2 linked regions of the Acidicapsa ligni genome follow. The protein of the gene in region 2 interacts with the protein of the main gene of each other region in a pairwise test. Links are inferred from orthologs where the notes say so. Each region holds a gene or a part of one and is shown on either strand. Other genes may lie near its edges. The genes, in order: ribD and accC.

The links.
Region 1: the proteins of accC (region 2) and ribD interact in binary tests that used the Escherichia coli proteins (3 or more experiments, as listed by UniProt). The link is inferred for Acidicapsa ligni from one-to-one orthologs.

The regions. Positions count from the first base shown.
Region 1 is NZ_JAGSYG010000002.1:190,606-193,847, forward strand. What follows is about bases 116-3,038. They hold ribD (bifunctional diaminohydroxyphosphoribosylaminopyrimidine deaminase/5-amino-6-(5-phosphoribosylamino)uracil reductase RibD), read right to left. Parts: upstream 2,190-3,038; coding sequence 1,041-2,189; downstream 116-1,040. Other genes in these bases: OHL19_RS07260 (riboflavin synthase), read right to left, coding at 321-1,007; ftsY (signal recognition particle-docking protein FtsY), read right to left, coding at 2,255-3,038. Outside these bases: more of ftsY, read right to left, coding at 3,039-3,242. UniProt on the Escherichia coli protein: Converts 2,5-diamino-6-(ribosylamino)-4(3h)-pyrimidinone 5'-phosphate into 5-amino-6-(ribosylamino)-2,4(1h,3h)-pyrimidinedione 5'-phosphate.
Region 2 is NZ_JAGSYG010000007.1:78,343-81,631, forward strand. What follows is about bases 1-2,970. They hold accC (acetyl-CoA carboxylase biotin carboxylase subunit), read right to left. Parts: upstream 2,182-2,970; coding sequence 820-2,181; downstream 1-819. Other genes in these bases: OHL19_RS20000 (thiamine phosphate synthase), read right to left, coding at 40-687; accB (acetyl-CoA carboxylase biotin carboxyl carrier protein), read right to left, coding at 2,189-2,716; OHL19_RS20015 (DUF1330 domain-containing protein), read right to left, coding at 2,781-2,970. Outside these bases: more of OHL19_RS20015, read right to left, coding at 2,971-3,077; OHL19_RS20020 (M24 family metallopeptidase), read right to left, coding at 3,098-3,289. UniProt on the Escherichia coli protein: This protein is a component of the acetyl coenzyme A carboxylase complex; first, biotin carboxylase catalyzes the carboxylation of the carrier protein and then the transcarboxylase transfers the carboxyl group to form malonyl-CoA.

The sequences.
Region 1 (3,242 bases), on a different replicon or contig from region 2:
AGCGCCGCCGTTACAGAGGTTTCTGGATTGATAGACGATACCGTTGCTGTCCTCAGCGCCCGTCGCAGCTTTCCCCGTTCTCTCGAAAGGGTAACAGTTTCGCCGGTCGGCCAGTGAGATCGCCAGAGAGTTCGCCTGTTCAATGGACGCGCCAGGTGTCTGTCCCGCTCAAAATCGCAAAATGGGAATCCGGGATTGCGATTTTGAGCGGGACAGGAAACAAAATGCTGATACCCATCAGCCCAGCCCCATCAGCCCGGCCCCGAATCCGCCCCGAACCTGTTTCGTGGCGGGTTGGCAGCCAGGCTGGGTTTTGTCCATCAATACCCGTTGGCAACAAGCCACGGTTCCGTAATGTCAAACTCCGGCTTTTCGGCGGTTTTAGCCCGCATTTCCGCGAATTTCAGCAGCACATCGGCCTCAACGTTGATCGTTGCGCCTACAGCGAGGGAATGTAGATTTGTTCGCCAGTAAGTCAGAGGCAGAATCGCCAGGCTGATCGTCTCGCCGCCCGCAGGAATCGTCGAACGAGCGATGGTCAGGCTGATGCCCTCGATCGTTACGGAGCCCTTCTCAACCATGAATGCGCGCACGTTCTCCGGGACTCGCACCGTGAGCCACCAGTCCGTCGCCTCCAGGTTGAACTGTGGAGACGACCTGGGCACAACCGGTTCCAGGGAGACCAGCGATCCAGTCCCGTCCACGTGGCCCTGCACGATGTGGCCGCCGAGCGGACTGCCCGCTGCTGTCGGCAGTTCCAGGTTCACCAGGGAACCGGGGGCGAGTGAGCTGAGAGATGTTTTTTCCAGGGTCTCAGCGGCGAGATCGGCGTAGAAGAACTCGGGGTTGATTTCCAGCGCGGTGAGGCAAACGCCTGAAACCGCCAGCGAATCGCCCTCTCGCAACTGCCCGGCAATACCCGGTGCTGCCACCGTAATTCGCTGTACTCCGTCGAGATTGATAAGGCTAACTATTGTTCCGGTTTGTTCAATAATCCCTGTAAACATGTATTTAGTGTAAGTGAAACGAGCGGAAATAGATTACCGCGTGCCTGACATCCACGGATCGCGCAGGAGTGCGGAGATACTGTAGTCGTTGCCATGACGTTCCATTTCCACAGGGTCGAGCAGGATTGGCAGCGGCAGGCCGCGAAAAGCCGGAACTGCATCGGAGCCGAGAATTTGCGGCGAACAGAAGATTTTCAGGCGATCCACGAGTCCAGCGGCGAGCAGCGCGGTATTGAGCCGGGTGCCGGTTTCCGTCAGCAACGTCAGAATGTTTTCTTCGCCCAGTTTCGACAGCACTTTCCCCAGCGGAACTCTTCCCGGAGCGAGAGTGCTGGCCTCGGGCTTGAGAATCTCCACACGCACGCCGCGCTCTACAAGTGCCTGAATTCGGGCTGCATCTGAGCTCACCGTAAAGACCAGAACGTCCTCATGCGCCGTTGTCACCAACTGCGAATCGAGCGGAATGCGCAGTGCTGAATCCAGTACGACGCGAAGCAGCGGCCGGCGACGACGATTGCCGCTGCGGTCGGTCATCAACGGGTTATCGGCGATAACCGTATCCACGCCGGTTAGAACGGCATCGGCTATCCAGCGCAAAGGCTGTACGGCCGCCCTCGATGCATCGCAGGTGATCCAGAAAGGCTCACGTTTTACATGGATTCCGGGCGGCGGGGCGATGCGGCCGTCCAGCGTCATGGCGACTTTCATCAATACCAGGGGACGCTTGGTGGCGGAAGGCTGAATCCAGCGTGCAAAGCCCTCGTTCAGTCGTTGCGCCTCCGCCTGGCACACGCCTACCTCGACAGCAACTCCAGCGTTTATAAGGGTTTGCAGGCCCTGCCCAGCTACCAGGGGATTCGGATCTTTGGTGGCTGCGACGACCCTTGTTACTCCCGCAACCAAGAGTGCCTGGGAGCAGGGGCCGGTACGCCCGGAGTGGTTGCACGGCTCAAGGGTGACATAAGCCGTACCGCTGCGGGCTCTGTCGCCAGCTATTTTAAGTGCTGCTATTTCAGCGTGATCGCGCAGATCGTACTCGTGCCAGCCTTCGCCCGCGAGTTCGCCGTTCCTGTCTAAAATTACGCAACCCACAACCGGGTTGGGTGAGCAGAGACCTATGCCCCGCTGCGCCAGTTCCAGGGCTCGTTTCATCCATTTTTCGTCTATTGTAGCCAGGCTCACGATAGGTATCCTTTTACAAAATCGTCGGACTTCTTTATTAAAGGTCTAATGTCACAAAGAAACCGTTAGGAATTTAATAAGGAATCGACGAAAACTGCTGGATCGAATTCAAGAAGATCGTTAATTTGCTCGCCGACACCTACGAACCGCACCGGCAGGTTGAGTTCGCGGGCGATGGCGACGGCGATTCCACCTTTTGCAGTACCGTCAAGTTTGGTGAGAACGATGCCGGTAACTCCGGCAGCCTGGGTGAAGAGACGCGCCTGCTGCAGGCCATTCTGCCCGGTAGTCGCGTCCATCACCAGGAGAACTTCATGCGGTGCCTCAGGAATGAGGCGGGCAGCGGTGCGGCGCATCTTTTCAAGCTCGTCCATGAGACCGCCCTTGGTATGGAGGCGTCCCGCAGTGTCGACTACCAGGATGTCGATGCTGCGCGCTTTAGCGGCCGAGATGGAATCGTAAAGTACGGCTGCCGGGTCGCCCCCCTGCTTGGTGCGGATCATTTCGACGCCGGAGCGATGCGACCAGACTTCGAGCTGCTCGATGGCGGCGGCGCGAAAAGTATCCGCTGCGCAGAGGAGAACGGATTTACCTCGGGCACGATACCAGGAGGCGAGCTTGCCGGTGGTCGTGGTTTTGCCCGTGCCGTTCACGCCGACCATGAAAATGACTTTGGGCGGAGCGTTCGGTTCGACAACAGGCTTTCGCGGGGCTTCGAGGATAGCGCGGATCTGTTCTTTGAGAAGCTGGCGTAGTTCTTCACCGCCGTTGATATCCTGGCGGCGGGCTCGATCGCGTAGCTGATCCAGGATGGCAGTGGTGGTCGGCAGGCCCAGGTCGCTGGTGAGCAGGGCGGCTTCGAGGTCTTCGAGCGTGCTTTCGTCTACCGTGCGCGTAAGGGCCAGTACGCCTTCAAGGCGCGAGGAGAGCGACTCGCGGGTGCGGGTCACGGCCTGCTTCATCCGGCTGAAGAAGCTGGAGCCTGCGGGTTCTTCAACTACGGGGTCAGGCGTTTCCTCGACTGATCCCGGAACGGGCTTTGTCTCTTCAACT
Region 2 (3,289 bases):
TCGTCCGTACAAGGCAACATCTAATTCTAAACAATAGATTTATCTCAGAATCGCCATCCACCGCAAAAACTCCTTTGCGGGGTCATCATTCCGAAACAAAGCAGCCGCTACAGCGACAGCATCCGCTCCCGCCTCCAGAATTGCAGGGGCGGTGTCCAGCGTAATTCCCGCCGCAGCCACCAGAACGGGTTCCGACCCGGAAAACTCACGAAATCGCCGCACTCCCTCGATTCCGATCGTCGGCGCCGAAGTCTGCTTTGTCGTAGTGGTAAATACCGGCCCGAACGATACATAGTTCGCTCCCTCAGCCACCGCCGCCCTCGCCCCGGACTCACCGCTTGCCGACGTGCCCGCCGACGTCCCTACGATACGCTGCGGACCAAGCAGAAGCCGTGCATCGGCTATGGGAATGTCCCCTGCATCCACATGAGTTCCATCGAAACCTGCCGCCAGTGTTATATCCACGCGATCGTCCAGGATCAGCTTCGTCTCAGGCATTGCTGCCCGTAACACCCGCGCATCTGCGAGTACTTCTGCGTCTGTCCCGTTCTTGTTGCGATACTCCAGCAAGCGGACCTCGGCACCAGCGAGCGAGCGACCTAACCTATCCAGAAATACGGCTCTATCTACGAAAGGAATTATAGAAGAATCAAGAATGGGATAAACCTTAGGCAACCAATCACGCATGCCTCAAGATTACATCGCTCGGCCCGGGAGATGTTTCAGTCGCAAAGAAAATCGGCCCCTCATGGAGGAACCGACTCAAGAACAAGATCAAGAAGCAAAGATCAGGAAACAAAAATGGGGAAACAGGGCATACTAGCTGCTCGGAGCAACCCGATTCGCCAGGAACCGCTCCATAAACTTCGTATCAAACTTCCCTGCCCTGAAATCCGGATCCTGGAAAATCTCTCGATGCAGTGGAATCGAAGTATCAATTCCCTCCACCACAAACATTCCCAGCGCTCGTTCCATCTTCTGCATTGCCTCTTCGCGATCCTTGCCATGCACAATCAGCTTGGCAATCAGCGAGTCGTAGTATGGAGGCACAACGCCCTCAGCATACTGCGCTGTATCCACGCGAACACCATTTCCGCCCGGCAGATTGAAGACTGTAATCTTCCCCGCGGATGGCGTGAACTTGATCGGATGCTCCGCATTGATACGGCACTCAATCGCATGGCCGCGCATTTCGATCTTCGCAGGCAAGATCTCATCCAACCGCTCACCTGCGGCAATCCGTAACTGAGCCTTCACCAGATCAACGCCCGTGATCGCTTCCGTCACCGGATGTTCCACCTGGATACGCGTATTCATCTCGATGAAGTAGATCGAGCCATCCTCGTCCATCAGAAACTCGATCGTACCTGCGTTCTGATAGCCGATATCTTTCAAGCAACGCTTCAAGGTCGCCGTCAGCTCCGCGCGAATCTTCGGAGTTATCTGTAAACTCGGCGCTTCTTCAATCAGCTTCTGATGCCGCCGTTGAATCGAGCACTCGCGCTCAAATAACACTTCGACATTGCCATGCTCATCCGCCAATATCTGGAACTCGATATGCCGCGGCGTCTCGATGAACTTCTCCATGTACATCTCGCCGTTGCCAAATGCATTGGCAGCCTCGCTTGACGCAGCATGATAAAGATTGGGCAACTCCTCAGCCGAACGAACGATACGCATACCGCGTCCACCGCCGCCTGCCTTGGCCTTTAGAATAACGGGATAACCTACCTTCGCCGCCCATGCAAGAGCATCATCCGCATCGGCAACAACACCGTCTGAACCCGGCAAAATCGGCACCCTGGCGGCCTTCATCGCCTGACGTGCTTTTTCCTTCTCGCCCATCAATCGCGTAACTTCCGGCGGAGGTCCGATGAACTTGATATTTGAAGCTCGGCAAACTTCGGCAAAGTTTGCATTTTCGCTCAGCAGACCGTACCCAGGATGAATTGCATCCACATTGGCAATTTCGGCCGCAGAGATCACCGCAGGCACATTGAGATAGCTGTCGCCAGGCCTGGGCGGGCCAATGCAGATAGCTTCATCGGCAAAACGTACGTGCAACGAATTACGATCTGCCTCGCTGTAAACAGCAACGGTACGAATGCCCATCTCTTTGCAGGCACTGATCACGCGCAGCGCAATTTCGCCACGATTAGCAATTAGAACTTTACGAAGCATGGGCAACTTACGATATCCGAATAGCAAAAAGTGGTTGGCCGTACTCAACCGGCTGGCCGTTATTAACAAGACGCTTCACTATCTCACCTGTCGCGTCGCATTCAATCTCGTTCATCAGTTTCATCGCTTCTACAATGCAGATCACCTGGCCCTTTTCGACCCTGTCTCCATTGGAAACAAACGCCGACGAACCTGGCGACGGCGACTCGTAAAAAGTCCCAACGATGGGAGACTTCAAGATGTGCAGATTCTCTTCTTCAGCAGCAGGAGTCGCGGGCGAAGCAGCCGCATGGACATGCCCCACAGAGTCAACCGGCGCAGCGTAACTCACGCCTGCAGGAGCAGCCTGCGAGCCCAGCAAGCGCGCCAACGTCGCCATATCCACACCCTGCGCCGGCACAACAGGAGCTACAACCGCCGAAGCGAATTTCAATCTCACCTTGAAATCGCCACGATCCAGGTCAAACTCGGCGATCTCGTTTTCCTTCAGAAAAGCGATGAGCTCTTTCAGCTCTTCAATTTCGTCTTGTTTCATACTTGGCTCTTGCTCTCCAGATCTTTACTGCTTCAGCAAAAATTGCGCCTGACTTAAACGGCTATCATTTAGCCGGACTGCCCTCAGTGAGAATAAAACGGTAGTCCCCACCCTGAAAACGAGATTCACACGCGGCCTGATAAACCGGGCTGTGATACCAGGTCTTCGCCTCTTCGTAGCTGGCGAACTCAAGGATGATGATATCTTCTGTCGCAGCCCCCTCCAGAACCTCGTGCCGCCCGTGAATGGCGCGCACCGTAACTGGAAACTCCTCAAACGTTGGAGCGGAGAGCTTCTTGTATTCTTCCAGCTTAGCTGTGTCCCGCGTCTTTTCGCGCGTGATTACGATATAAGCAGACATTCCGTTCTCCTTGAAATTCCCTACAGTTCGATCAGCGCCTTTGGAGACGGTGTCAGCACCTGCCCGCCCGTCCTCGTCACCGCTACCATATCCTCAATACGAACGCCAAACTCACCTGCAAAATACGCACCAGGCTCAATCGTAATTACCATGCCCGATGCCAGCTTTGTCTTCTGCCCCGCACCAATCCTCGGGGCCTCATGAATCTCAAT